Regions from separate parts of the Desulfosediminicola sp. genome, predicted to be linked through region 2. Evidence: riboswitches for the same ligand, from Rfam matches in the RefSeq annotation. Region 2 holds a riboswitch; each other region holds the start of a gene.
The links. A riboswitch is a leader RNA that binds a small molecule or an ion and turns the genes downstream of it on or off. The one in region 2 is predicted to bind thiamine pyrophosphate.
Positions count from the first base shown of each region.

Region 1 (7,348 bases), on a different contig from region 2:
CTAGACCCTGAACCTAGCGCGTCTACCAATTCCGCCACTTCGGCAACAATAGCGGCCCTGAATATCGTAGTTCAGAAGGGTTTTGTCAACACTTTCTTTTGCAGATATCTGCAAACAACCGAGGGGCAGATCTGGAATTGCAACTATTACCAGATAGCCCAAAACACAGCGCCCCTGGCATACGACAGAATTTTAATAAGATACTTAAATTCTCAATTCTATTTTGGAGAACGTTTCTGCTGATGCCGCGGTTGTCTGGGGCGCGTTGTTTTTGGTCCGTCGGCTTTTTCAGGTGCCTCGATGATGGGATGCCCCATAATAAAAGGTGATCCCACTCAATGTGTGGAAGGTGGTTGAACGTATTCTCCATATTACTTGAGAGGGCCACAAACTCACGTAACGATCGTGGCTGGCAGGGGAAAGAGGCAGGCTCTTCGACCAGAAGTGCGTTAGGCTGCGTGCTGTGAATGAGGGCTTTCTTCTTGATTACAGTCACTCCACTGTGCGACCATATACTTTGGGTGCGAGCAGGTTGGTGTATCGCTGAAAGGGGTCCGGAATCCTTTGAAGTGTAATGTGGAGCGCTGAGGAATATACACAAGCACTGCCGGGCGGCAGGCAACGGGAGATGACAAAATAAGGCTGGGGGCCAGGCAGATTATGGAATTCGTCGACGGGGTTTTGTTAATAAAATCATTTCTGACGGTTACAATCGGTATTGTCATATTGTTTCTGGGTAAACGGTTAAACGATGCTGTGGAAGTCCTGCAGGAATATAGTATTCCCGAGCCGGTCACAGGGGGCCTGATCTGTTCTGTGCTGATTGCAGTCGTCTATCTGGCGACAGGAGTGGAAATTGAGTTCGACCTGGCGGCACGGGACGTCCTGCTGGTCTATTTTTTTACGACCATAGGTATAAATTCGAGTCTGAAAGATCTGCTTAACGGTGGTAAGCCGCTCATCATCCTCCTGGTCATAACCATCGGGTACATGTTTGTACAAAATATCACCGGTCTCAGCGTGGCGAAATTCTTTGGCTTGCAGTCCCAGGTTGGCTTGCTGGGTGGATCTATCTCCCTTATTGGCGGGCATGGCACCGCTATTGCCTGGGCGCCGCGGGTGGCGGAGGGTTATGCAATATCCAATGCTATGGAGATCGGCATTGCCTGTGCCACTTTCGGCCTAATACTGGCAAGTCTCATGGGAGGCCCGATCGGTAAATTGCTTATTACCCGCTATAACCTCAAGCCGGCAGTGCAGGAGGCAATGGATGTCGGGGTGTCAGATGAAAACAAAGCTGATGAGAAGATAGACTATCTGGCATTTCTCGATTCGGTGCTGGCAATTCATGTGTGTATTATCTTCGGCTTGATCCTCAATGAAGCCATAGGTAAAGCGGGCCCGCAGCTACCTCTTTTTGTGACCTGTCTTTTCGCGGGCATCATCATAACGAATTGTATACCGGAATCATTCCCGAGGTGGTCGGGGACCAGATGGCCAAGCAGAAAACCCTCCATCGCCCTGCTTGCAGATATTTCTCTTGGCACCTTTTTAGCCATGTCGCTGATGAGTATGCAATTATGGACTTTGGTCGATTTAGCCGGACCGATATTAGCCATTCTGGCAGCGCAATTACTGGTTGCAGTGCTGGTTACTCTTTTTATCGTTTTTCCGGCAATGGGTAAGACTTATGATGCCGCTGTCGTCTGTGCGGGTTTTGGCGGTATTTCTCTCGGCTCGACTCCAACCGCAATGGCGAATATGTCCTCGGTTTCAAAGCGTTATGGCCCGTCTCATTTGGCTTTTGTCATTGTGCCGCTGGTATGCGCATTCTTTATAGATCTTGTGAACGCGGTGATGATTCCGTTCTTTTTATCAAACTTTTAGTTCTGGGTCCGGAAGGGGAGGGGCAGACCTTGAAATGAGGTGCCAACCCGGTTTCCTCTTCAGTTCAGGCTGTGCTGTATGGGCTCATGAGAAATTTGGGCTAAAGCAGGATCACCTGGTCGCTGGCGTCCATCAATTTGTCGGATAGCCGTCTTTCCCGCCGGGTCAGGTCTGACTCGGCGAAAGTTGTGCCATAGTAGGCGTTGATGATCCTGGTGGCACTCATCTCCAGCGTCTTGAGAAACAGGTCAAACTTGCCGGACTGCAGATAGAGGGTGGCATCATTGACAAAAAGGATGTCACGTCTGTCTGCCCTGAACTCTTCAAACAACTCTTCTATTTTTCGCGCATTTTCCGTGGCCAGCTGCAGGGTGTGGGCAGCGTCCCGGCCCATGGAACGCGGGGCGGCAATGTCGGCGGTCAGATAGAGAACCGGGGTGCCGGAATCAAGAGCAAGCTTGCCGCCGATTCCGGCAACCGTTGCCGGGGCCAGATCCAGAACAGCCATCTGCCGGCCATAGCCTGCCTCTAAAAACCGCTGCAGAATCAGGCCGGTTTTGGTGGTCTTGCCTGAATTGACATCTCCGGCAATCAGCGTCTGCCGGTTGAGATACTGTTCAATATGGTCAGTTGTCATCATGCGATCCCGATTTTGGTAAGCAGAAACCGTACTGCCAGAAATGAGGTGACCAGCAGGGTGAGGCCACCCATCAGGTTCAGCAGTGCTGAATTTCGCAGGCTGACGTCAGACCTGTTCAAGAGGTAGAGAATGATCGCAATGATCAGCGGGGTGCCGGTAAGGCCTAAAGCCAGCATCAGGGGCAGGAGCAGGAAAAAGCCGCCCTTTACGAAAGGGCCGAGCATGCTGACCAGGCAGCCTGCTATTATGGCAGCCGCAAAGCGCTTGTCCCTGACATCCAGCTCCCATCCCATCTTGTCCGAGATAAAATAGGCCCCGGCCATAAAGGTGGGGGAGAGGGTGGTCAAGGTGGCGCACCACAACCCGATCATAAAAATCTTCATCGCATTGTCCCCCAGAAATGGCCTGAGGGCCAGGGCCGCGTCCGTGGCACTGGTCACCGCTATGCCGTTAGGATGGAGAACCGCTGCCGCCACCAGAAAAATGGCCACACTGTAGAGACCGAGGGCCAGGCCCATGGAGGTAAAGGTGTCGAACCGGGCCAGCGAAAGCTCGCTTTGTTTCCAGCCCCTGGCATTGGTATTGTACGTATGCATGCCGATAATGGTGACATGAACGGCTCCGCCCATGATAGCCGCCATCATCATGGCCGCGTTGAGCCCCCCGGGAAGATTGGGACGAAGCCCCTGAACAATACCAGGCAGAGAGAGTTCCGCCATAAAGAGCGTGGCCACAAAACAGGCAACGACAAAGAACACCAGGATTTTACAGAGCGTTTCAAATTTCCGGTATCCCTTGCGCACCAGAAATACCGAGATCAGTATGCCGTACAACATGCCCCAAAATGGGGTGTCCACGCCGGTAACCAGAGAGGTGATGCCCGACAGCGCGCTCATGAGCACCATTGCCGCCAGCCAGGTTGCCAGCAGCGCGTCTACCGTGAGTACCCATGCCCAGCGTTTCCCCAGGTGTTTTTCCGTTGCGGCAATAATCCCCTGACCCTCAAGGATGCCTACCCTGGCCGCCAGATACTGTGCGGTGGTGCCGAATACCGCACTGAGGATCACTACCCACAGCAGCTGATATCCATAACTGGCACCGGCAATGGCCACGCTGGCTAATGTCGCTGGGCCACAGGCAACTGCGCTGATAATCCACGCTGGCCCCATCTCTCTTGCATATCGAACGTATTTGACTGGCATGGGCTCTTCTGTTCCTTAAGTTCTGGAGAGCCGGCAACGGCTGCTCCGGTTTTCATGAACGCTCTTTTCTTTCGGGTAAAATGGTTCATGATAGCGAGACTGTCTAAGGAAGGGGAAGCTTTCTACGATGCCGGAAAGAACATTCCAGCGGGAAAAGCGATCTCCGAATTTCTTGCGACAGTGTGAACTGTATCAAGTTCGATGGGTATGATCTCAGCTCTGCAGACATTGCAAAACACCCCAATCGGAACGTGGAATTACTAATGATTTATCAACTAAAAAGCAAATCATTTTGAATCATGGGCGGCAAACAGCGGGCTAGCTGACCGATGATTCTGAGCTGGCCTTGTTTCTTGCCCGGATGCAAAACAGCTGATGCGCTGGGTGGTGGCGCTGTCTGAATGGTGCAGTCTTAGCAGATGAGCGGTGGCTGGTTTATTGCGGATTGGCAGAAAGTGCCGGTTGCCGGAAATAGTGTTGATCTTCCCAGCGCAGCATGGTCAGGAACCTGCCCCAGACACAGCCAGTATCCAGCCCGATGACGTTGTTATCATTGTCGTGGCATCCTTCCAGGGAGGCCCAGTGGCCGAAAATCACTGTTTTTTCCAGGGCGATACGTTGAGGTGAGGCGAACCACGGATGCAGGCCATTGCCGTTGATCTTGCCTGGCGACAGCTTGCATTTCATATCCAGACGTTGGTCGCTGAAGCAAAGACGCATCCGGGTGTAGGCATTGATGATATACCGGTATCTCTCTATACCCGATAACTCTTGATCCCAGGAATCCGGTTGATTGCCGTACATCTGTTCAATAAGCCATGGCCAGTTTTCACTGCGTAACAGGGTCTCGATTTCCCGCGCATTGTCTCGGGCAGTCGGTAGATCCCATTGGGGGGAGATCCCGGCGTGACACATGACAAATTCATCATGCTCTGCCAGCAACGGTTGTTGACGCAGCCAGTCAAGCAGTTGATTTTTATCAGGCGCGGTCAGGATCGGTGCGGTTTTGTCTTTGGGCCTAGGTGGAACAAGGTCGAGGGAGACCGCGAGCAGGTGCAGATCATGATTGCCTAAAACGACGGTTGCACTGTCCCCAAGACTGTGCACGAATCGTAATGTTTCTAGTGATTCAGGGCCCTTGGCGACCAGGTCGCCGGCAAACCAGATACTATCCTGCTGTGGATTGAAGGCTGCTTTTTCAAGCAACAGCTTGAGTTCAGCAAGGCAGCCTTGCACATCTCCCACAATATATGTCGACAAAATAACCTCACTCAGTTGGAACCGTTGAATAGCGCCGGGAAGAAGTGTTCGATTTAAGACGCAAACATCAGGCCATGTACATTACGCAGGACACATCGCCCTGACCTTATTTCAAAGGGTGTTTCTACAGCATTGCTGCCAATACTGTAAACAGATTAATCATTGTGGACGGGATGAGGCTGGAGGGTGATAATCAAACGGAGTCACAATCAAACACCAATTAAACCGGGGCAGACCACGATATAAATTTATAAAGCTACCAAAAACCTGTTTTGTCTCCGGTAGATGGCTTGAACAGAAGGCGACGTGCATAGGTCTGCACTATTCAAATAATCGTTATTTTTCTTGACTTGTTTACCGCGTCATATTGTAAACAGCCCCTTCTGTTTTGCAGCTACTAACATTTTCACACGACATCGCTCATGTAAGGCAGTGTTCCGGGTTTACTGTGTCTGCAAGAAAGATTGAGGACTATGCCCACTTTATGGGTGTGTTTAACATATCATTATTGAGTCGAGCATTTGTGAAACCGCTTATCAGCGGAAATGCCAGTACGTAAAGGAGTTATGGTAATGGGTGCAATATTCGGCATCGATTTCGGCACATCGAATTCAGCACTGTCAGTAAATATTGATGGGCAGACAGAAGCAATTGAGCTTGATGAACACAACACCAACACAAAACTTTTACCATCAATTATCTTCTATGATTATTTCGAAAAAGAATTCCTTTTCGGCCAGCAGGCAATTGAGCGATATATAGAAACTGATGCGGAAGGCAGATACATTCAGTCTGTGAAGACATATCTGCCAGATCTTAACTTCAAAAGCACCGACATAGCAGGCACCACACATTCACTGGAGCAGCTCGTCAGCCTTGTACTGAAACACATAAAATCGAAGGGCGAAAACTATCTTAAAAGTGAGATAACCGATGCGGTGATTGGTCGCCCTGTAGTCTTTTCAGAAGACAAAGAGAAGGAAGAACTGGCCGAGAAGCGCCTCCTGGATGCTGCACGACTGGCAGGATTCAAAAATATATATCTGGAATATGAGCCGGTTGCCGCTGCAAGCTTTTATGAACAGACATTAGACGCTCATCAGGAGCAGCTCGTTCTCATTTGTGATTTTGGTGGTGGTACTTCAGATTTTTCCGTTCTTAAAGCCTGCGGCAGAAATGAAAAAAGTTACCTTGAGAGAAGGAAAGATATCCTCTCTCTCGGCGGCTGTACTGTTGGCGGTAACACCCTTGATTCAAGCCTGATGTGGTCAGAGGTCGCCAAAACATTCGGTAAAAATGTCAAGCTTTCCTACCCCATGACCAGGAACGTGGTCAGTATGCCCGGTTCGATAATGAACAGACTGCGAAAATGGCATTTAATTCCGCAGCTCAATACCCCCAAAACGATGAGATATCTGCATGAAATAGAACGGTTTGCCGACGAGCCACAATGCATTCGGAACCTCATTTCATTGATTGAGCACAATCATGGTTATTCACTGTTTAAGGCGATTGAAAAAGCGAAAATTGAACTTTCCGGCAGAGAGCAGACGGTGATTGAGTATAAAGACTACAATATTTCAGTCCACCAGCCGGTTACCATAACTCAATTCAATAAGACCATAGCAAACGACATCGAGCGTATCATACACTCGATAAAGACCACGGTCAGCAGCGCCGGTCTCGGTAACAACCAGATAGACAAAGTGATGTTGACAGGTGGAACATCAAATGTCCCTCTCATTAACAGCTATCTCACCGCCACCTTCGGAAGAGAGAAGATTATCAATACAGATGCGTTTACCAGTGTTGGCCAGGGGCTCGGCTTTTGCGGCAATCAATATATGTAGTTCATGGTTTGTAACGAAAAGGGTCAGAGTGGAATTAGTTGTATCAACTCGTGTAATTTTAGTCAGTCCCTTTTAGATTTGCCTCCATCAGGTTAAACCGGTGCCATCACAATTGTGATTGTCACCGGCTTTTTTGGGTTGTTCGCATTTGTAATGCTCATAAGTAGGAGTTTATTACGTGTCAGCTGAGCGTCGCAAGCACCACATTGCAGGGGTAAGCTGGGATCCACAGTGAGTTTGTGCGTAGCTCTCATCTAATTTCGTTTGCGTCCCAGTGCGGTCTATACGCAGTTAATCATGGGAATTATAAGCTGGAGAACTAGAAATGACTGATAGCTTGCATAAACTTCGGGTTCGGCACTTGCAATACGCCGATTCTGAGGGAGTAAAATTATCACCGACCAGGTTTTAGTCCTTGTTCTGGTACGTTCTCCAATAATTATTGTTGGAGGTGTGTTGGGTAATGCTCAAAATAAAAGAGTATCGCAGGAACTTTTTCGCCTAATTGT
Region 1 covers NZ_JBLXGE010000002.1:541,434-548,781, reverse strand. The annotation lists tRNA gene ACN5NT_RS05315 (tRNA-Leu) at 1-44, opposite strand, end outside; gene gltS (sodium/glutamate symporter) at 661-1,887, shown strand; gene ACN5NT_RS05305 (hypothetical protein) at 1,988-2,527, opposite strand; gene ACN5NT_RS05300 (NRAMP family divalent metal transporter) at 2,524-3,729, opposite strand; TPP riboswitch at 3,881-3,982, opposite strand; gene apaH (bis(5'-nucleosyl)-tetraphosphatase (symmetrical) ApaH) at 4,165-4,989, opposite strand; gene ACN5NT_RS05290 (Hsp70 family protein) at 5,562-6,839, shown strand.
Region 1: another riboswitch for thiamine pyrophosphate. It lies ahead of ACN5NT_RS05300 (NRAMP family divalent metal transporter); the one in region 2 lies ahead of thiM (hydroxyethylthiazole kinase).

Region 2 (7,348 bases):
CAGAGCTGGAGTGGGATTCTGTGGAGAGCATGGTCCTGACCGGTGATGTGCGTTGGTGTACTGAAACCCATATATATTTCCGTGCACATGCTTTAATTGGCACAATTTATTCCGGTGACAGTCGCGATTCGGATTACGAGGGCGATAACAGGACAATGGAATATTCACGTTCCTATGCAGATACAGACGACGGTTCAGTTTTTGATGGGAGTTTCGGGTTGGGCTATAGCTTTGATGTAGCTCTTCAGGAACCAGGTACGTATTGGCGCTTCATCCCGGTGATTGGCTACGCATTCCACACCCAGGAGTTTGAAATGACCAATGGCTATCAGGAGCTATACATTGATGAGGATGGAATCAGTTGGCCCCCAGGACCGTTTGACGGGCTGGACAGCAGTTACGACAGTGACTGGAGCGGGCCCTGGATCGGAATAGAGCTGGAATGGAGACCAGCTGTAAAGCACAGTCTTATAGTCGGGTTTGAATATAGCTGGCTTGATTATGAGGCTGACGCGACCTGGAACCTGAGAGAAGATTTGATGCAGCCGACAAGCTTCGAGCATGATGCGGATGGCAGCGGTGTCAGTCTCAATACTGAATATCGATATGACGTTACCAGGAACTGGTATCTGGGACTTCAATTCTATTACTACAACATGAGTACTGATTCGGGGACAAAAACAACCTATGCGGCCGATGGCACAATTTACAAAAGCAAATTCAACGGGGCGGATTGGGAGTCTTACTCTGCTTTAGTTAAGATGGGATACTATTTTTAGTTCCGGGTGAATAAGATTGTAGATTGCAGGGTAGAGAAACATCTATCGTTTCCGTTGCATCGGCTGCTGAATTTATTTTAAACAAAAAAGGCTTACGAATAGATCGTAAGCCTTTGGCAATTCTGGAGCGGGAAACGGGGGTCGAACCCGCGGCCTTCAGCTTGGGAAGCTGACACTCTACCACTGAGTTATTCCCGCAAGAAAGTTGAAGAAGTATAAAGTTCTTGTTTGGGGTTGTCAACTAAGACGTTGTGGTAGTTTTTGTATGAAATTCGGCAGGGTCGGCAATTACCAGGTAAAGTGGATCAGAACGACGTATTTCGTTTGCTAATGCTGAGGCTGATCTTGTATTTGAACTGCAGGAAATATCAAAACCGGGTGAATCTTAGGTCTCTAAGCTAAGAACTGGTTTCTTCTGGAATAACAGGAAGGCTGCTCTGAAAGACGGGAAACAGTAAGTTACTTCGAGGTATATCAAATCACTACAGTGTCAAAGGAGTTGGCTGTTCTGCAGCCAACCCCCTCTGGCAGTTTATTTGATCTTAACTACATTCTGGGCTGAAGGGCCTTTAGGGCCTTCAGTGACCTCAAAACTCACGCGCTCGCCTTCTGCGAGTGATTTGAAGCCGGTAGTCTGAATTGCGGAGTGATGAACAAAGACATCCTTTCCACCATCCTGCTCGATAAATCCAAATCCCTTGGCATCATTAAACCATTTAACTGTTCCTTCAACCATTGTGACAACTCCTGTGTTAGTGTGGGGCGAAACTGCCCCGTTTTCCAAACTCGATATTCTCTTTTCCAGGATATCGAGTCTTAACCCGCTTCACGGGTTAATTCTGTACTGATATTTCTGCTATTTATTCAAAAAGCAGTACCGTATGATAACGGCTTTATCTGCGTTTCTTTCCTTTTTTCTGAGGTTTGGCTTCACGGCAAACGAGTTGACGGTGCTTATACTCGTGTCTGTTGAGATCTTCCATGGCTTTATGTCCCTCGCTTCGAGACCCCATTTCAATAAAGGCAAAGCCTTTTGATCGTCCGCTGAAGTGGTCAGTCACAAGGTTTGCGTTGACGACTTCTCCGTATTGGGTAAATAGAGCTAATACCTCGCTCTCGCTGATATCATAGGGCAGGTTGCCTATAAAGAGCTTCACTCAGGATCTCCTGTTTGCTGTGACCAGCGGCGAAATGTTGTCGGCAACAAAATGCGATAGGGCCGCAAGTAAGGTGTCGAGAACCACGAAGCGTGATCTTGATTTATAGAATGAGGGTGTCAGAATCCAGGCCATACCGGTAAGCTGATAGTCCCCATGAGAAAGCTATTGCTGCTGCCACTGGTGAAATTTTCAGGTGTCCATGAATGTGTCGGGCAGTATCGGGTGGGAGGGATTAAACCCGCGATTTTCGGCCTGGAAGAAACACGATTTCGACGCTGTATAATTTCAGCAGAATACATTAAGAAATATAGATGTCTCCTTAGATATTGTCAACGGATAAGTCATGTTAGGTGTTTGGGGTTGCTGCATGAGTGCCACAGGTTGCAGGGAGTATTAACGCAAATGTTGTGAGTAGTTTCGCTGTCAACCAACCATTTGACATTCCATTTATGATATTCTATAAATGTTCAATATAATTTGCAAGGGGTGGCTGATAAGCCTGAGATGATACCCTTTGAACCTGATCTGGTTAACGCCAGCGTAGGGATGCACGGATGATTGTTGTATTCATATCAGATTCTTCATCGGTTTTCGGCTGAGCAATCCCGCTCAGACATCTCTTTTTCTGTTGCCTCCTGTTTTCATTTAACGTGCCTGTAAACACCAGATTGTCATGGGCGTTTGCTGTGCAGATATTGCCAGCTCCAACGGCAATAATTTACCGAGGAGGGAACCAATGTCCCGGAACGGCACTCCTGCTGAACGTGCAGCAGAAAACTTGCAGAAAGTTCGAGCTAATAATCCGCTTATTCATAATATCACCAATTTTGTGGTGATGAATTCAACAGCCAATGTGCTTCTGGCGGCAGGGGCGTCGCCTGTCATGGCCCATGCCGAAAATGAGGTTGAGGAGATGGCCGGCTTTGCCGGAGCGTTAGTACTCAATATTGGCACCCTGACTGATGCCTGGGTCGATTCAATGGTGAAGGCCGGCAGGAAAGCGTCCGAATTGGGCACTCCGATAGTGCTTGATCCGGTTGGCTCGGGTGCAACTGCACTTCGTACTGCTGCCGCCAAACGAATTATTGCTGATACGCAGGTAACCGTGATCCGCGGTAACGCTTCAGAGGTACTGTCATTGCGTGATGCTGATTCTAAAACACGAGGCGTCGATGCGCTTCATTCCGTGGAAGATGCGGCAGGCGTTGCAGGGATTCTTGCCGGGGAGCTAGGAGTTACCCTGGCAGTTACCGGACCGGTGGATCTTGTTACCGATGGCATGCGGGTGCTTCGCGTTGAAAACGGGCATAAGCTGATGCCTTATGTAACGGGCACCGGCTGTGCGGCAACAACCATAATTGGTGCTTTCAATGCGGTAGACGATGATCCGGTCATGGCTACCGCCACAGCTTTGGCCTATTTCGGTCTGGCTGGAGAAATGGCAGGTGAAATATCCAAAGGACCGGGGAGCTTCATGGTCAACCTTCTTGACAGTCTCTACACAATTACGCCGGAAGATCTCCGCACAGGCTGTCGAATTTGTCCATGAACAAATTCGAGTCTTGCAGCATTTGAAAAGGAAGCACTTTATGAAGCTGAACTATTCAGTCTACCTGGTTACAGACCGGGAGATGGCCGGAGAGTGTAATCTGGCAGATATCGTGGTTGCTGCAGTCAGCGGTGGAGTAAGTTGCGTGCAGATAAGGGAGAAGAATCTGCCCACACGCCAATTTGTGGAGGAGGCAAGGGGGCTGGTTGAACATCTCAGGCCACTTGGGATCCCGCTCATTGTCAACGACCGCGTGGATGTCGCACTTGCATGCGATGCAGACGGTGTGCATCTCGGCCAGAATGACATGCATATAAAGGATGCCCGTTCTTTGCTGGGAGGCCAGAAGATAATAGGTATATCGGCGGAATCCCTGGCTGACGCCAGGCGGGCCGAGCTGGAAGGGGCTGATTATATCGGCATCAGCCCGGTCTTTGCCACAGCGACTAAAACAGATATTGCCAAGCCTCTTGGCCTGGGAGGGGTTCGAATAATCCGTGACAACGTACAACTGCCTCTGGTGGGCATTGGTGGGATCTCTGCTGCCAATGCAGCCGATGTCATTCAGCACGGCGCAGATGGTGTGGCGGTGGTTTCGGCGATCATTGCTGCTGAAAGTCCCGAGGCTTCGGCCCGTGAGCTATTGCAGCAGGTGACTTCAGCAAAAAGGATCGTTTAAGTATGCAAGAGTTTCATTTGCAAAGTTGTACCACTCCGCCTGCTATTCATTTTGACTCGATTTCCCTGTCGTTTGATGGAGAGTTATTGTTCAGCGATTTCAGTGCCACAATTGGGGCCGGTAGTTGTACCTGCCTGCTCGGTCCTAGCGGTTGCGGAAAGTCGACATTGTTGAAAATTGTATCAGGTAATCCAGACCTCAGTTACAGCGGGCGGGTTCACTTTAATGGCGTCGAAAATCCGGGGATCAGTTGGATGGCGCAGAGTGATTTGTTGCTCCCATGGCTGTCGGTGCAGGAAAATGTGCTTCTTGGAGCCAGGTTGCGCTCTGAAATAACCCCGGAGTTGCGCGAAATGGCGGGACACCTTCTAGATGAAGCGGGTCTTGCCGATCAGGGTGAGAAACTACCCGCCGAACTGTCTGGTGGTATGCGACAACGTGTGGCGTTGCTCAGAACCCTGTTGGAAGACAGGCCGGTAATCTTGATGGACGAGCCATTTTCGGCTCTTGATGCCCTGACCCGTTTGAAGCTGCAGAATCTTGCTGCCAGACTCACCAGGGGGAAAACCGTATTGATGGTCACCCATGATCCAATGGAGGCTATGCGTCTTGGTGACAAAGTGATGGTTTTGCGCGGACGGCCTGCAGGGCTTGTCGCCTCTATTGAAATGGATGGAGCAACACCGAGAAATCCTGAGGACGGTCAGGTTCAGCAGGGGTATGTGAAGTTGTTGAAGTTGCTTATGGAGGAGATATGAGAATCCTGCGCCCGGTTATTCTTGCTGCAGGACTTTTGCTCCTCTGGCAATTGGTGGTGGTGCTCAGCGGAGTGCCGAAGTTCATCCTGCCCGGGCCGATTCCTGTTGCCAGGGCGGTCGTAACGCACTGGTCAAGTCTGCAGGGCCATTTGCTCACAACTTTCAGCGAAATAGTGCTGGGGCTGATTATCGGAACCGTCCTTGGCAGCATATGTGCACTCACCATGTTTCTGCAGCCCCTGGTAAAACGCTGGCTTTTACCTGTACTCGTGGTGAGCCAGGCTATTCCGGTCTTTGCCCTGGCACCTCTTCTGGTGCTCTGGCTTGGTTATGGTATGGCGTCTAAAGTCGCCATGGCTGTTCTGATTATTTTCTTTCCGGTCACATCGTCGTTGTATTATGGGATGCAGCGTACGAACCGGGAGCTTCTTGAATTGGCGCGTATTATGGGAGCCCGGCCGCTCGCTGTACTGCGCTGGATTGTGATTCCTTCAGCTTTACCGGCCTTTGGTTCAGGCTTAAGGGTTGCGACCGCTGTTGCCCCGATAGGTGCGGTGGTTGGTGAGTGGGTCGGTTCAAGTTCAGGGCTGGGGTACTATATGTTGCATGCCAATGCCAGAATGCAGGTTGATGTGATGTTTGCCGCACTGCTGATTCTCGCTTTGGTGTCACTCGGTCTCTATTTCATTGTGGACAAGTTTGTTGTGTATATTCTTTTTTGGGAGAAAACAGATGGAAGTGTTTAAAAAAATACGTAATACCGTGGCGGCATTGACTGTTGCCGCAATCATTTTCCCGGTTCAGACTATGGCCGCAGAGAAGGTGACGGTGCTGTTGGACTGGTTTGTTAACCCTGATCACGCCCCGCTCTATGTGGCACTTGAGAAGGGGTACTTTGCGGAAAAAGGTCTTGAAGTCGAGCTTATCGCGCCAGCGAACCCTAACGACCCTGCCAAGCTGGTTGCAGCCGGTAAAGCAGATATTGCCGTATCATACCAGCATCAACACCATATGCAGGTCGAACAGGGATTGCCGCTGGTCCGTATTGCAACTTTAGTGGCGACTCCGCTGAACTCACTGGTCGTCCTGGAGGATGGGCCGATCAAAACCATCGCCGATTTAAAGGGCAAGACCATCGGCTATTCTGTTGGCGGGTTCGAAACCGTGCTGCTGAAAGTAATGCTGGAAAAAGAGGGATTGACGCTTGATGACGTAAAGCTGATCAACGTCAATTTTTCCCTTTCTCCTTCCTTGTTCACCGGTCAGGCCGATGCGGTTATCGGTGCTTTTCGAAACTTTGAATTGAACCAGATGGATATTGAAAAGCGTCCTGGCAGACCATTTTTCGTTGAGGAGAACGGTATTCCGGCCTACGACGAGTTGATTCTTGTAGCGAATAAAAACAGTCTTGCCGAGCCAAAGTTGAGAAAATTTGTCGATGCAGTGGAGATGGGGGTACAGTACCTGGTCAATCATCCTGATGAGAGCTGGCAGCTTTTCATCAAAGGGGACCGCAAAGATCTCAATGATGAACTTAACCGCCGGGCCTGGGTAGATACTCTTCCTCGTTTTGCTCTCCGTCCCGGAGCACTTGATAGTAAGCGTTACCGGGTGTTTGGTGAATTTTTAAAGGAGCAGGGAGTAGTCTCTTCGGTCCCTGAGCTTGAAAAAATTGCTGTAGAATTGCAGTAGCACTTTTAAACCGGGCTTGCCGCCTCGTGGTGAAGCCCGGTTTTTGTCTGATTTTCCCACCCTAATTTCTCCTGTCGGCTTCCCCAAAGGTCATCTTGAACTGAGTTCATATAACGGCGCGCCGCTAATCTTTGCCGGTACGTTGCATGGGGGGGCTGTCTCACTAAAAAAGGTGAGAGATCATGTCAGCTATCTGGATTATTCAAAAATTCAGGACGTTGCTGACAATGCAACGCCCTTACATTCCTGCTTCTACCGTTGGAAAATCGTTCAGGATAATGAAAGAGTGGCGCGGTATACATTTTGACCCGCGGGTGTTAGATGCTTTTTTCCAGGTACAGGCGGAATTTTGCATATAAAAGATTTGTATGTCGATCATGAGTTTGAGCAGTAAAAAAGGCGAAGCTGCCTGAGGGCAGCCCCGCCTTGAGGAGGAGGGAGTAAAATGAAGCAGAGTCTTTTTTACAACCTGTAGTGTTGATCTCTATCAGTTAATAGTGATCTGCTTAGGCTGTTGTTCTTCCGGTTTCGGAATTTCAAGTTTCAAAATTCCATTTTCATATTTTGCCACTACCTTGTCGGCGTCGATATCGAAAGGCAGGCTGAAGCTGCGCTCGAATTTGCCGTATGAGCGTTCTCTTCTGTAGCGGTTTTCTTCTGTGACGTTCTCGTTGACCTTACGCTCATAGCCGAGAGTGAGGTGTTTACCTTTCACATCGAGTTTTATGTCT
Region 2 covers NZ_JBLXGE010000014.1:37,851-45,198, reverse strand. The annotation lists gene ACN5NT_RS19735 (hypothetical protein) at 1-779, shown strand, start outside; tRNA gene ACN5NT_RS19730 (tRNA-Gly) at 903-977, opposite strand; gene ACN5NT_RS19725 (cold-shock protein) at 1,312-1,515, opposite strand; gene ACN5NT_RS19720 (RNA recognition motif domain-containing protein) at 1,673-1,936, opposite strand; TPP riboswitch at 2,412-2,503, shown strand; gene thiM (hydroxyethylthiazole kinase) at 2,676-3,488, shown strand; gene thiE (thiamine phosphate synthase) at 3,529-4,167, shown strand; gene ACN5NT_RS19705 (ABC transporter ATP-binding protein) at 4,170-4,925, shown strand; gene ACN5NT_RS19700 (ABC transporter permease) at 4,922-5,671, shown strand; gene ACN5NT_RS19695 (ABC transporter substrate-binding protein) at 5,658-6,617, shown strand; gene ACN5NT_RS19690 (Hsp20/alpha crystallin family protein) at 7,105-7,348, opposite strand, start outside.

Region 3 (7,348 bases), on a different contig from region 2:
CATAGATTGGGAATATGGTATTGCAGCTATCGCTATTCTTTTTGCCATATATCAATATTTGCGGAGAACCACCCGTCCGGCTCGTTGGGCCGACAGTCAACGTTCCCATAATTTACAAAAAGTACGGTCTCTTCTTCTCGAGGCAGGTTCGGACCCTGATCATCCAAGGGACTGGAGACCATATATTCTGGCCTTTTCTGCCACCAGGGAAAGAAGGGGAAGGTTGCTTGAGTTTGCAAGCTGGCTTGAGGGAAAAAGTGGTTTAACCACTGTGGTGCAATTTATTGAGGGAGAAGGGGCACAAAGTCGTAAAAGGAGGCTTGAGGCGGCTGCTGAATTGAAAAGGGAAGTGGAAAGTCACCGGCTTGACATCTTCTCACGAGTAATTGCCAGTCCTGATGCTCTACTATCCCTGGACGTGCTTATTCAGTCGTTTGGTTTAGGTCCCATAAAAGCGAACACAATACTCCTCAACTGGCTTGAAGATAAAGATGATACTTCCGTTGCCCGCACCAGGAATTATGTGAAATATCTTAGGAGTGGTTATCGAGCGGGATGCCATCTTGTAATTTTCAAAGGCGATCAGCGTAGCTGGGATGAGGTTGAGCTTGTCGAGCCTGAAAAACGGAGAATAGATGTCTGGTGGCGAGGTGATGCAACGAGCCGGCTGATGTTGCTACTGGCATATCTTACTACCAGAGATAAGCGGTGGGATGGTGCTACCATTCGGGTTCTGGCTACCAATTATTCTGACCTGTCGGAAAAGAGTCTTGCTGATTTACAGCAAACCATAGGTGAAACACGCATCAATGCGGAAATGATCCTGGTGGAAAATGCAGATCATCACTCTATCTCAAAATATTCTGCTGATGCTGAGCTCACCTTTATGGGGGTTACCATAAGGAGCGAAGGTGTATTTGATATATTTGGCGATAATGTCCAGAATATCGAACACACCAATGGTTTGCTGGCACTGGTGCAGGCCGGACAGGAAGTCGATCTGGGAGCAGAGCCGGAAGAAGGGGAGGCGGGTGATCTTGCTGAAGCGCAGGATAATCTTGACCGTTTGAGGCAAAGATTGAAAAAGGCTGAAAAGGCTGCTGCTGATGCGGCAGCTAAAGCCAGGACGGAGATGGATAAGATAGAGCTCGGTGGCTCAACGCTTGACCAGGATCTTGTCAATCAGTTGCGACTCGCCCTGCAGGCACGTGAAAAATCGGAACTTGCTGATAAGAGAATGGCTCGTGAACAGGCTAAAGTCGATCTGGCAATCAAAGAAGCTGAAGGAGGAACTTCAGAGCCTAAAGACGATGAAGCAGAGAATACAGAACACGATAATCCGGAAGATGGGGGCGGAGTAGATCGCCAATGAATTAGGATACCAAGAACCTGCATCCGGTGGTCTTACGCTTTGGTGTTTCCAAGAAGTGTTCAATCAGCTATGATGCCGATTGACGTTGACTCAGAAACCTCTTGTTCGCACCTGAACTGTCCTAGGTCGGCAGACAGGTGCGAACCTTTTTTTATGATCTGATAGTTTTCAGTGAGTGGAATTTTTCATCGGGGTATTGCTACCAGAAAGGCAGCTGGTTATGAGTGGAATAGATATAGACAAACTGACGGAACTACTTTTGCAGCAGCGGGAGGAGTTGATCGGGCAGAAAAAGGCCGGTCAGGCCTCCACCCGCACTGTCGAATTGGATCAATCAACTGTAGGACGCCTCTCAAGGATGGATGCCATGCAATCTCAAGCTATGGCACTTGAAGGCAAGCGACGGCGAGAGATACAACTTACCCGCATTGAGGCAGCTCTTGAACGAATTGAAGGTGGGGCGTTTGGCTACTGTGCCATGTGCGATGAAGAGATTGCAGGTCGCCGTCTCGAGATTGACCCGGCCAACCCTTTCTGTGTGCACTGTGCTGAAAAAATCTAGAGAAATAAATCTGGTAATCATTGGTGGCGCCGGCAGAAATGTTGGTAAAACCGAATTCGTCTGCCGCCTGATACAATCGTTTTCAGCTGAATATGACATCTATGCGTTGAAGGTCTCTGCTATTTTCCCGGACGAGCATCTTTATCATGGGGATCACAGCCGTGATTTTCCTGAAGGAAAACTGTTTGAAGAAAATCGCCTTAATGGTCCAAAGGATACCTCCCGTATGCTACGGGCAGGTGCGAAAAAAGTGTTCTATCTTAGAAGTGATGACGCAGGGATAGAGGCAGGGTATCGGGAATTCTCGAAAAGAATTCCCGATAATGCGCTTGTTGTCTGTGAATCAAACAGTTTAAGGTCGGTGGTTGATCCTGCTATTCATATTGTTGTGCGTTCTGTATCAGGCGAGATAAAACCGAGGGCGTTGGCGCAGCTTGCCAGGGCGGATCTGGTGGTGGTTTCAGATGGCACTTCCGGTTTTTCTGAACTCGATTCTATAGAAATCGTAGATGGCAATTGCTGGCAACTGATCCCTTGAGGTAATTTCAAATAATAAGGCGGCTTGGTGTCTGGTGGTACGTATCACCCTGGGGCTCTCTTTAGCCTGAAGTGCGCATGAGGGATTCGGGCTAATTAGCTTCTAACTGTTGTTCTCTCTCTGTAGTAATTGCTCGTTTCTGGTCCGAACCATAATCTGCCGACATTGTCAGTAAGGCAAAATAGTATCCGGCGGCTGCAATTATCAGAACCAGTATAGTGATACGCAAAAATTCCCACGGCTTTTGCCAGAGGAATACCAAAAGGACCACTCCTACAATGGCGGCAATGATGGGGTAACTGACGATAAATTGATAAATGGTCGCGTAGATATCAGATAAAATCATAGTGTTTCAAGTAGTATAGTTGATTTTTGGGAGTATCTCATAGCTGTCGCAATGCTTTGCGTAGCTGATTTGAAAATAATATGTAGTCACAAATTATGCAAATTCCAGGCCGATTTATTGGCTGCAGGTAACTGCTTCAGACAGTTTACTCTCTGAATACGTTGAGGTATTCAATTTTATGTTGCCGGCTTAATCTGCATGACATACCATTAATCGTACGGTCAATCATTGTAAGTACAAGTTGATACGCGGGAGCTTGGAATAACCAGGCTGAGAGGGGTCTGAAAGGACCCGACCGCTTAACCTGATCCGGATAATGCCGGCGGAGGGAAAAGTGTGGCTTTCAGCCATCTCCGCTCTGGGGGTGGCTTTTTTTATTGCACACGCTCCTCTGCCCGAAAGTAGTATCTGATTGTAAAAACTGCAGATCAGAACAGCTTCTCCGGGCAAAATTTCACTTTAAAGGAAATAAGTATGAATGGAGCGATTTGCAAGTTGAAGAGAGTATTGTTAATTTTTGCTCTCGTGTTCATTTTGCCTGCCTGGTGCCATGCAGGACAGACGTTAACTTTGATGACCCATGACAGTTTTAATGTCAGTAAAGAAGTTATTGCCGAATTTGAAAGAGAAAATGACGTTGTTGTTCGGTTTTTAAAGTCAGGTGATGCCGGGGCTGCTCTTGTTCAGGCTATCCTTTCTAAGAATAACCCAATGGCGGATCTCTTCTTCGGGGTAGATAACACTTTTCTATCCAGGGCTATCGGTGCAGATATCTTTGAACCGTACCAGTCTCCCATGCTGGAAATGATCCCCGATCAATTAAAGCTGGATAATGAAAACAGGTTGTTGCCTGTGAGTTATGGTGATGTTTGCCTCAACTACGATAAAGCCTGGTTTAAGGAAAAGGGGATAGCCCCACCAACTGACCTGACAGATCTGACCAGGGCGGAGTATAAAGGCCTCATTGCAGTGCAGAATCCGGCTACGTCCTCTCCGGGTATGGCGTTTCTGCTTGCAACCATAGGCAAGTTTGGCGAGGGCGATTATCTTAATTACTGGAAGAAGTTGCGTGAGAATAAGGTGCTGATTGCCCAGGGGTGGTCTGATGCCTACTTCGGACACTTCACAGCTGCTTCAGAGGGGGATCGCCCTATAGTGGTGAGTTATGCTACCAGCCCACCGGCAACTGTATATTATGCTGAGACTGAGCCTGAAGAGGCTCCAACCGTGGCATTAGTGACCGATGACAACGCTTTCAGGCAGATCGAATTTGTGGGAATCCTGAAAGGGAGCAAAAATGTCACGATTGCCCGAAAATTTGTCGACTTTATGCTCAGCAAAACGTTTCAGGAGGATATTCCCCTGCAAATGTTTGTCTATCCGGCTAGCGGCGAAGCAAAACTGCCTGAAATATTTATAAAGTATTCAAAAGTCGCAGAGAAACCGTTAAAGGTCGATCCCGCAGCCATCGAGACCAATCGGGAAAAATGGCTGGAGGATTGGACAAACGTGATGTTGCGATAATTACGGATGTTGGGTCTCGAGTATTCTTTAAAACAACCAGTCATTAAAGCACAACCCCGATATCTCATCGGCACAGGTATGGGAAAGCGCGGAGTTCGTTGCACCAGATTCAGGCAGCCTGTTTGATTGGAAAATGAGAATATAATTAGATTAATGGGCTGTGCAAGGGGATTGGCTCCAGGGCATTGGCGACATCTTGACTACGCAGGTTGTATAACCTGCATGTTGGTGAAATTTACATAGTGGTCATGGGGAATGCTGGTTAAAGGTATATTGTTACTGGGGTTGTACTGGTGAATGAACAATCTCGAAATTCGCTGCGGTGGCTGGTTTTTTCCCTGCCTCTGGTTTTCTTGGCACTGTTCTATTTTTATCCGTTAACCAAGATCGTGCTGTTCTCTTTTTTACCGGAGGGCAGCTGGCAACCTGAAAGGCTTGCCAAACTGGTCGCCAGTCCTGTTTATTTCCGTATTCTCTGGTTCACCATCTGGCAGGCGGCACTTTCCACCTTGCTGACTTTGCTGATTGCCCTTCCTGCAGCCTATATCTTTGCCAGATACCAATTTCGCGGCAAGAGTCTTCTGCAGGCAGTCATGACGGTTCCTTTCGTGCTGCCAACCGTTGTTGTTGCCGCAGCCTTTCGGGCACTTTTGGGGGAGAATGGGCTGGCGAATGACTTGCTGATAAATGTGTTTAATTTCAGCGTGCCTCCAATCAGGCTCGACCAGACTGTCTATTTTTTTCTACTCGCTCACGTTTTTTATAATTATTCACTGATTGTCCGCATTGTATCAAGTTACTGGGCCGGTCTCGATCCTAATCTCCGTTTGGCGGCGCGGATGCTTGGGGCATCACCCTGGCAGACTTTTTTACGGGTTACCGTGCCATTGCTCCTGCCCGCTATTGGGTCCGCCGGGCTTTTGGTTTTTATTTTCTGTTTCACCAGCTTTGGGGTGGTTCTCATTCTTGGTGGCCCAGGTTATGCCACTATCGAAGTCGAGATATATCGTCAGGCTGTGCAGATGTTTAACCTGCCTATGGCTGCCGCTTTATCGCTCATCCAGATAACTATCAATTTTATCCTGATGTGGATATACGCCAGGCTCGACACTAAATCGAGGAGTTCTTTCTACTCTGACTCTGTGGCAGGGGGCGCTGTGCGCCCCGTAACTTCTTTTGCCAGGCTTATGATCATCGGTAATGTCTGCATTATGTTGCTGCTATTGGTAACCCCCCTGATGGCATTGGTGTTGCGCTCGTTTACGGGGCAAGAGGGATTGACCCTGAGCTATTATTCAGCGCTGTTTTCCACCGAGGCCCACTCAGTCTTTTTCGTTGAGCCGATCAAGGCTGTAGCCAACAGTGTTGGGTTTGGTATTGGAGCAATGTTGATTGCAGTTGTACTTGGGCTCATGGCCTCGGTTTTTCTGGCATCTGATCAAGGTAGAAGAAAAGAGATTGTAACTTCAATCAGGCGTTACAAATCTTCCACAACATTGTGGGACGCTCTGATAATGTTGCCCCTTGCAACTTCTGCCGTAACGCTGGGCTTTGGCTATATCATTACTTTAAATGCACCACCCCTCAATTTGCGTGATTCGCTGGCGTTGGTGCCAATTGCTCACGCCCTGGTGGCATTTCCCTTTGTGGTTCGCTGCATTTTGCCTCAACTCAGGCAGATACCACAATCGCTTCGGGAAGCAGCAACAATGCTTGGTGCATCACCGGCTCAAGTATTTTTTCAGGTTGATCTGCCGATAATCAGGCGGGCAATTCTGGTTGGGGCTATTTTTGCATTTTCTATCTCGATGGGAGAATTTGGCGCTTCAGCTTTTGTTACCAGACCGCACACTCCGACAATGCCTGTGGCAATTTTCAGATTTCTAGGCCAGCCTGGTGAGATGAATTACGGGCAGGCAATGGCTATGAGCACGATTTTGATGCTGGTGACTTGCTCGGGATTCTGGTTGATTGCAAAACTCGATCGATCGCGGAATGCTTTACGGTGATCCGGTTGCCCGGAGAGGGTTGTAGTGAAAAGTAACAAGGTAAGGACTAGAATGAAAACCTCTAAATTACTTGAAGTGACTAGCTTAAATAGCCGGTATGGCGATGAAACCGTACTTCAAGGTGTAAGTTTTACTTTGGAAAAGGGAGAAGTACTTTGTCTTCTCGGGCCTTCCGGTTCAGGTAAAACCACTTTGCTCAGGATTCTCGCGGGCCTTGAACGGGAGGAGTCAGGGACCATTCTCTATAATGGAAAAGACCTGCAGCCAATTGCTTCACATAAACGTCAAATTGGCATGATGTTTCAGGAATATGCGCTTTTCCCGCATAAGACAGTTTGGCAGAATATTGCGTTCGGGTTGGAGATGCAAAAACTCGAACACGAAAGGGTGCAAGAAAAAGTAAAAGCTATGCTGGTGCTCGTTGGTTTATCCGGCTTTGAAAATAGACGGATAGATCAACTCTCAGGCGGCGAGCGCCAGAGAGTGGCGTTGGCCCGTTGCCTTGCGCCGGAACCGGAGTTGCTGCTTCTTGATGAACCGCTGGGTTCACTGGACAGGACCTTAAGAGATCGTTTGACGGCAGAGATACGTGCGATCTTGAAATCCATTGGTGTTACAGCTGTTTTCGTCACCCATGATCAGGCAGAAGCATTCAGTGTGGCTGATAAAGTTGCAATATTAAAAGATGGAATCCTGCAACAATATGACAGTCCCGAAAACGTGTATAAAACCCCGGCAAACAAGGTTGTGGCTGAGTTTTTGGGTTTTAAGAACCTTATCAGATTGTCAGGAAGGGATAGAAGTGTACCCGAAGGTTCATTTTGGCAGCTCGTGGATCATAGCATATTCGAACCGGACTCCAGCTATCTTGTTCTTATCCGGCCGGATGGTGCAAAGGTATTAGAGAAACAGGAACAGGTCCCACGTGGCTGGCCGTGTATTTCCGGACTAGTAACTCTTTCTCGTTTTCAGGGAGCAAGTTACCGGCTTGAAGTGA
Region 3 covers NZ_JBLXGE010000004.1:260,033-267,380, forward strand. The annotation lists gene ACN5NT_RS08760 (amino acid permease) at 1-1,372, shown strand, start outside; gene ACN5NT_RS08765 (TraR/DksA family transcriptional regulator) at 1,593-1,934, shown strand; gene ACN5NT_RS08770 (hypothetical protein) at 1,918-2,472, shown strand; gene ACN5NT_RS08775 (hypothetical protein) at 2,564-2,818, opposite strand; TPP riboswitch at 3,057-3,166, shown strand; gene ACN5NT_RS08780 (thiamine ABC transporter substrate-binding protein) at 3,293-4,342, shown strand; gene ACN5NT_RS08785 (ABC transporter permease) at 4,636-6,351, shown strand; gene ACN5NT_RS08790 (ABC transporter ATP-binding protein) at 6,403-7,348, shown strand, end outside.
Region 3: another riboswitch for thiamine pyrophosphate. It lies ahead of ACN5NT_RS08780 (thiamine ABC transporter substrate-binding protein); the one in region 2 lies ahead of thiM (hydroxyethylthiazole kinase).

Region 4 (7,348 bases), on a different contig from region 2:
TTGAAAATGAGTCAAAAGCAGAATTGGCAGGCGCTGATGAGCATGCAAACGGCGCAATGGAGCTGGTTCAATACTGTCGTAAATGCGAGCTGATTTGCCCGGTCGGTTCTGCCTGAATACTACCTGAGGAAAGGATTCAGACCAGAACGACTACAGATGCATCTTTTCCGTCTTCGCGGCAACACTGCTTACCGATGAGATAATTCGGGGCATGGGTTGCCGCTACCGGTTTTCGAACATCGCTTTGATTTGCTCACGGCTATCAACAAGCATGTTGCGATTGGCATCGAACACTTCGAGAGTGAGGGTGTCGTCGTATCCGACGCCCTGCAGGCTCTGCACCAATTCTTCAAAATTGACAGATCCTTCTCCAATAGCCAGGTGGTCGTCCCGTCTGCCGTGGTTGTCACTGAAGTGAAGATGGCCGATGCGGGCGCCATGCAGCTGAACGAAGTTTTGCAGACGACTTTTCTGGTGGTCATGGATATTGGCGTGTCCGGTATCCAGCGTTAGTTTGACAGAAGGGAATAGCCTGAAGATTTCTTCAAAGTCTTCAGGTTCCACGCCCAGCAGGTTACGTGAAAACATGTTTTCGAGACAGATAGATATATTCAAATGCTGGCTGACGGTGACCATTTCAGACAAAAAATCAAAGAAATGCCCTTTGACTGTTTCCAGAATGAAGGAGCCCATGCCAATGACCATGCTGGGATGAAGGACTACCTTCTTCACGCCCATTTCGGCCGCAACGTCGAGGGAACGGAGCATCTCTGCAATTGAGGCCTGACGGAGGCTTGCCGTGAGGTCGGCAGTTGTCACGAAGGTGGGCAAGTGACAGACTAATCCCAGCCCGGAATCTTTCAGAGCCCGGGAGATGGCTGCCTTGTTCGATGCCACGATACTGTGATGTGCCATGGGAGGATCCATGGCAAGCTCGAGATAGTCGAACCCCAACCGTGAAATTATATCGATTTCTTCCAGTATCGGTCTGACTGGAAAATTCATGGCACCATATTGCATGTAACACCTCAGCTGAAAGTGAGAATGTCTCTGAAAGAATAGCACGCATAGAAGAATTTAATCCATCAGAGCGTTTAGTCCCAATTATATATAGTAAAGCAAAGATGGCCTTTTAGAAAATCCGACTAGCTTCTTGCCACTTCAGCCTAAGATTTGTCAGGGGCAAGAGCAGTGCGCAGGTTTTCAATCATCCATTGGATATCTCTCCCTTTCTCTACGCAATAAAGTCAATAAAAGTGCAGACTGCTCGGCAGAGTGAACTTCCCCCATTTTAACGGACACGTTGAATACGTATCATCTGCTCTGCAGGAGAGTGTTTCGGCCAACCATTCCTTCCTCCTTGTTGATGCAGGAAATGCCCGGCAATATCACTGGTCGGTTAATTCACTGTAATTGTATTGATTAACAATGCATTTGAGAAAATTCTTGCCATACATTTCAGGCTATGTTAACAGCTGTTAACATGATTGGAACGAAGCAAACAATTCTCCATGCGGCTTGCGACATTTATCTGCTTGAAGGCTATAAGGGCATGAGCATGCGCAAGGTCGCAGAGAAGGCGGCCATCTCGGCCACCGCCATCTATCGTCATTTCGAGAACAAGGAGGCCCTGCACCACCAGGTGTTGCGGGAAGGTTTCAGAACCTTCGATTCCTACCTGCAGCCGGCCCTGCTCGGCACAACCGGGATGGAACGTCTCGATCTCGCAGCCAGGCGTTTTTTCGCTTTTGCCACCGAGCAGCGGAAATATCATGAGATACTCTTTCTGACCATGGATCACACCGTCGAGCATAAGGTCAAAGGGGTACTGGCCAAAGACGCGACCGTAAGCCAGAAATTCATGGTGGAACGAATTCAGGAGTGCATGGCTGAGGGCAGCCTGCGCCGCGATGATCCGGAGGAGGTCGCCATGTTGCTGCTCTGCACCTGTAACGGCTTTTTCGCCCAGTATGTTTCAAAAAAGGTCGTTGATGTGCCGACGATAATGAAGGAAAAATATTGGCGGATGTATCAGCGCCTGCTGCATGGCTTGAAATAACAAGGATAAAGCGAAAATCGGTTCCATGCCGGAGCAGAGGCATGCTGATTTTTTTTAGCCCACAAAGTTAACGCTTGTTAACCAGTTTATATCAGCGGCTTGTTCATCAGTATCATCTATAACCTGAAGGAGGTATTGCCATGTTGCTCAATAGCGGGAATGCAAAAACCAACCAGGACTCAGCGCAGGATGAGAGTATCCAGGTAACCAGAAACCTGCTCCTGAACCCTAAAACTGTGTCCTACGAGCATCTTGACAGCGAATCCAGGCAACTGGTGCTGAAGACCATCGAGTTTTTTGAGACCAAGGGCAAGGAGCAGCTCAAGCACGATGATCACGAACGGGTCTGGTACGCCGACTTCCTCGAATTCTCGCATCGGGAGCAACTCTTTGCCACATTTCTTACTCCTGCCAAGTTCGGTGATGGAGCAAAACGTTGGGATACGTCCAGGAATTGCGCCATCAACGAGGTTTTGGGCTTTTACGGTTTGAGTTATTGGTACACCTGGCAGGTGACTATTCTTGGTCTTGGCCCCATCTGGATGAGTAACAACGAGGAGATTCAACATAAAACTGCGCGCCTCCTGGGAGAGGGTGAGATTTTTGCTTTCGGCCTCTCGGAAAAAGAGCATGGTGCAGATATCTACACCAGCGACGTCGGGCTTACCCCACAGTCTGATTCGGGCTGGCTGGCGAATGGCTCGAAATATTATATCGGCAACGCCAACGAGGCGGCCCTGGTTTCAACGTTCGGCAAGTTCAATGATTCCGGCGACTATGTCTTTTTCGCAGTCAACTCCCAGCACGAGAACTACGAACTCGTAAAAAATGTCATAAATTCGCAAAATTACGTCGCAGAATACAAGCTGAACGACTACCCCATCAGCGAGAATGACATTCTGGCCAGGGGGCGGGATGCCTGGGATATGGCGCTCAATACTGTCAACGTCGGCAAATTCAACCTCGGCTGGGCCTCAATAGGCATCTGTAGCCACGCCTTCCACGAGGCAATCAACCACGCTGCCAACCGCCATCTTTTCGACCATTACGTCACCGATTTCGTCCATGTTCAGCAGCTTTTTATCGATGCATATGCGCGGCTTACTGCCATGAAGCTTTTTGCTCTCAGGGCCATCGACTACATGCGCGTTGCAGGTAGCGAGGACCGGCGCTATTTGCTCTTTACGCCAATGGTCAAGATGAAGGTGACGACCCAGGGCGAAGATGTCGTCAACGCACTGTGGGACGTTATTGCCGCCAAAGGTTTTGAAAAGGATATGTACTTTGAGATGGCTGCCAGAGATATCAGGGCGCTCCCTAAACTTGAGGGTACCGTTCATGTAAACATGGCGCTTATTATTAAATTCATGGCCAATTATTTTTTCAAGCCGGGCAGCTATAGCGAAACGCCGCGGCAAACTGCGCCGGTAAATGACGATTTTCTTTTCAGGCAGGGGGCGACCAAGGGCCTGGGCAAAACACGCTTTCACGATTATCGCACGATTTACAAAGAGTTCAACTCGCCCAACGTCAAAATTTTCAAAAAGCAAATCAGGCTGTTAAAGATCCTGCTGGTTGTCGGCAAGCCCAGCAAGCAACAGATCAAGGATTTTGATTTTCTGCTCAACCTCGGCGAACTGTTCACCCTCGTGGTGTATGGCCAGTTGATCCTCGAAAACGCCAAGTTGATGAAGATTGACCCGGCACTCATCGACCAGATTTTTGAGGTCATGATCCGGGACTTCTCGAAATTTGCCCTGCAACTTTATACCAAAGGCTCCACCAGCTTCATCCAGCAGAGGATCTGTACCAGGATGGTAAAACGCCCGGCAGTGAACCCGAAGCAGCTGCAGCACATCTGGGAAACGTATGTGTATAGCATGAAAGACCAGTATGAGATGAATCCATGATCTACGGCATAGCCTGATAAAGTGGGGGCAGGTTATCGCCCCACCTTTGTTTGAAGCAGGTGACGATAAAAGCTGGTGCCCGCGCCATTCGAGATCGGCCACGATTACAGTGGTCGATTATTTGTGGGAAAGAACTCTGATTGGACATTTGCTATTTTGTTTTGCAGGCCAGGTTCTTATCCACACCATCCTCAACGCTCTCAAAAATAACGCCTCTCTTATCGCAGAACTGCACATACCAAAAGCTTGACCTGGCGAGGAGCGACTGGTAGTTTCCCGGGAAAATGTTCAATGCAACTGTCCATCAGAAAGAGTTGCATGCTTATTGACCTGGGGGAGTCTTCGGACTGAGAGTTTCGTTTTTCGTAGAATAACGAATCGACCCTTTGAACCTGATCCGGATAATACCGGCGGAGGGAACGGTCGAATCGTCCGCTGCATCCTGCCGCGCCCCGATCGAACCCTTCGATATCTTCACTATGGGGCACAACAATGTATAAAACACAGATGGAACTGGCGCGTGAAGGATACGTGACCGAGGACGTATCGATAGCAGCAGCAGAAGCCGGTCTCGACCCGGAAATACTTCGAGATCGAATCGCTGAAGGGACGGCAATAGTATGCCGGAACAACAGGCGAACGAGCGGAAAGCCGCTGGCGGTAGGGAAGGGAATCCGAACCAGGGTCAACGCTAATATCGGCACCAGTAAAGACGATACCTCCATTGAGAACGAACTTGCCAAGGCAAAAGCAGCAGTAGCCGCAGGTGCTGACGCTATAATGGACCTCTCCACCGGCGGACCGATCGATGAAATCCGGGCGGCAATCATTGCCGAAACCGATATCTGTATCGGTTCCGTTCCTCTTTACCAGGCAGCATGCGACACCGTTGTTCGAAAAGGAAAAGCCATCGTCGATATGAGTGTGGATGATATTTTTGACGGTATCAGGAAACATCTTGAGGACGGCGTCGATTTCATCACCGTTCATTGCGGTGTTACCCGGGCAACACTTGAGAAGATGGACAACGAGGGACGCATCATGGAGGTTGTCTCCCGCGGAGGCTCCTTTACCTGCGCCTGGATGCAGCACAATAATGCGGAAAATCCCCTGTATGAATACTTTGACCGCTTACTGGAATTGGTAAAGCCTTATGACGCAACTCTGTCGCTGGGTGACGGTTTCCGCCCGGGCTGTCTTGCCGATGCAACAGACAGGGCCCAGATCCATGAGCTGTTGACCCTTGGTGAGCTGACGCAGCGTGCCTGGGATGCCGGTATACAGGTGATGATCGAGGGACCTGGCCACGTGCCGCTTGACCAGATCAAGACCAACATCCAGTTACAGAAGAGACTCTGCCATGGTGCGCCGTTCTATGTTCTCGGCCCCCTGGTGACCGATGTCGCACCAGGCTACGATCATATAAGCTGTGCAATCGGCGGCGCTATAGCGGCAAGTGCCGGTGCGGATTTTCTCTGCTATGTAACCCCCAGCGAACATCTCTGTCTGCCGACCATAGAAGATGTGCATGAAGGTGTTATGGCAACCCGTCTGGCGGGTCACGCTGCTGATATCGTAAAAGGTATTCCCGGCGCCATGGAGTGGGACAACAAGATGTCACGGGCCAGAAAAAATCTGGACTGGGAAAAACAGTACGAACTGGCGCTTGATCCAGATCTGGCCAGAAAACGAAGAGGTGCAACAGCAGAGGTGGCAGAAGCCCATGGTGCGTGCACTATGTGTGGTGAATTTTGCGCGTATAAAATGATGGATCAAAGGAAAGAAGCAAGCAAGGCGACGGCCTGCAAGTCAGCTCAATAACAGCGGAAGTACTAGCTTTTTAATGTCATTTTCGGGACAGAGCCGAATGGAGTTCCACTGTTTGGCTCCGACCTTGGTACCAAACAATAAAGCCGCAATCTCAACAGTCTGGGGATTGTTTTTTTTTGTTTTCATCAGTAACCAAAACGAATCGAGTTACAGGGCGCATTTTTTTCCTATTTCCTGCCTGAAGCCAGTATGTACAGCGGTTGTTGGGGGCTACTTTGCATGCTTTGGTGTGAGAAATTGAAAAGAGAGAGTGAAAAAACTTGCAGCCATAAAAAAAATGGTGTAATTTGCCCTCCCCTGTCTGGGGGGTGCAACGTTTTTTTCAGGATAAATCCACGTATTAGTGGAGTTATTTCGACTAATCCTCGGTAGCTCAGTTGGTAGAGCAGGTGGCTGTTAACCACCTTGTCGGCGGTTCGAGTCCGTCCCGGGGAGCCAGTGTCCACTCAGCCCGATTCCGGAATCGGGGTGTTTTTCATATAGGCCAGAGGGGTTTCCCCTGGCCAGCATTGCCGAAAAGGCCGAACATCCAGAGGGTGTTCGGCCTTTTTTGCGTTCTATCTCAGTTCTGGTTGCTGCTTTGAGTCTGGACGTTAAAGCTGTCAAACCTTCTGTGCCTGTTTCTCCTTCACTGTTTCTTTTCAGAATGCCGAAGGGTGCCGCTGAACAATAATAGCTATATTACAGCTGATTGAGCCAAAAGTTTTATTTTTAGGTTCATTGACGTTTCGAGTGAAAATTACCAGAAAATACGGGCAAATGAATTCACATTTTGATAAATATATTACGTGAACGTAAACGGAATGTTTCTAATCAATACCAGTGAGCCGCCATGACCGATACCGACAGAGTACAGTTAGAAGTTCGTGATCACGTTGCGTATGTGACCTTAAACAGACCTGACAAACATAACGGCCTGGATGAAGCGATGTTGAAAGCGATCATCAGTACCGCCCGGACGATTCGTAAGGACCGGTCGATTCGTTGCGTCATCCTGAAAGGTAATGGGCCTTCTTTTTGTGCAGGCCTCGACTTTGGGTATGTGGCGAAAAATCCACTTATGGTGCCGAAATTCTTTGCCAAGCTGCCATGGACGAAAGACAACGTATTCCAGCGCGTTGCCCATGTCTGGCGGGATATGCCAATTCCGGTTATCGCCGCTGTGCATGGCAACTGCTTCGGTGGAGGCATGCAGATCATTCTGGCCTGCGACTATCGTATTGCCACTCCGGAGGCCACACTTTCCATCCTCGAGATGAAGTGGGGGCTGATCCCCGACATGAGCGGCATGGTGACCTTGTCCCGCCTGACCAGGGTCGATATTGCCCAGGAACTGACCATGACCGGCCGTTTCTTCTCAGGAGTTGAAGGGGCGGAATATGGGCTGATCAGTAAGGTGAGTGATGAGCCGTTGGCTGAAGCGGAAGAACTTGCCCGGACAATCTGCGAAAAGAGCCCGGATGCGGTTGCAGCAAGTAAGTTCTTGCTCAAAAAGGCCTGGAAGAAGGACACCAGGATGGCGCTATTTTGGGAAAGGTTGACCCAGTTG
Region 4 covers NZ_JBLXGE010000016.1:10,248-17,595, forward strand. The annotation lists gene ACN5NT_RS21045 (epoxyqueuosine reductase) at 1-116, shown strand, start outside; gene ACN5NT_RS21050 (sugar phosphate isomerase/epimerase family protein) at 223-1,005, opposite strand; gene ACN5NT_RS21055 (TetR/AcrR family transcriptional regulator) at 1,484-2,059, shown strand; gene ACN5NT_RS21060 (acyl-CoA dehydrogenase) at 2,200-3,969, shown strand; TPP riboswitch at 4,292-4,406, shown strand; gene thiC (phosphomethylpyrimidine synthase ThiC) at 4,462-5,790, shown strand; tRNA gene ACN5NT_RS21070 (tRNA-Asn) at 6,162-6,237, shown strand; gene ACN5NT_RS21075 (crotonase/enoyl-CoA hydratase family protein) at 6,632-7,348, shown strand, end outside.
Region 4: another riboswitch for thiamine pyrophosphate. It lies ahead of thiC (phosphomethylpyrimidine synthase ThiC); the one in region 2 lies ahead of thiM (hydroxyethylthiazole kinase).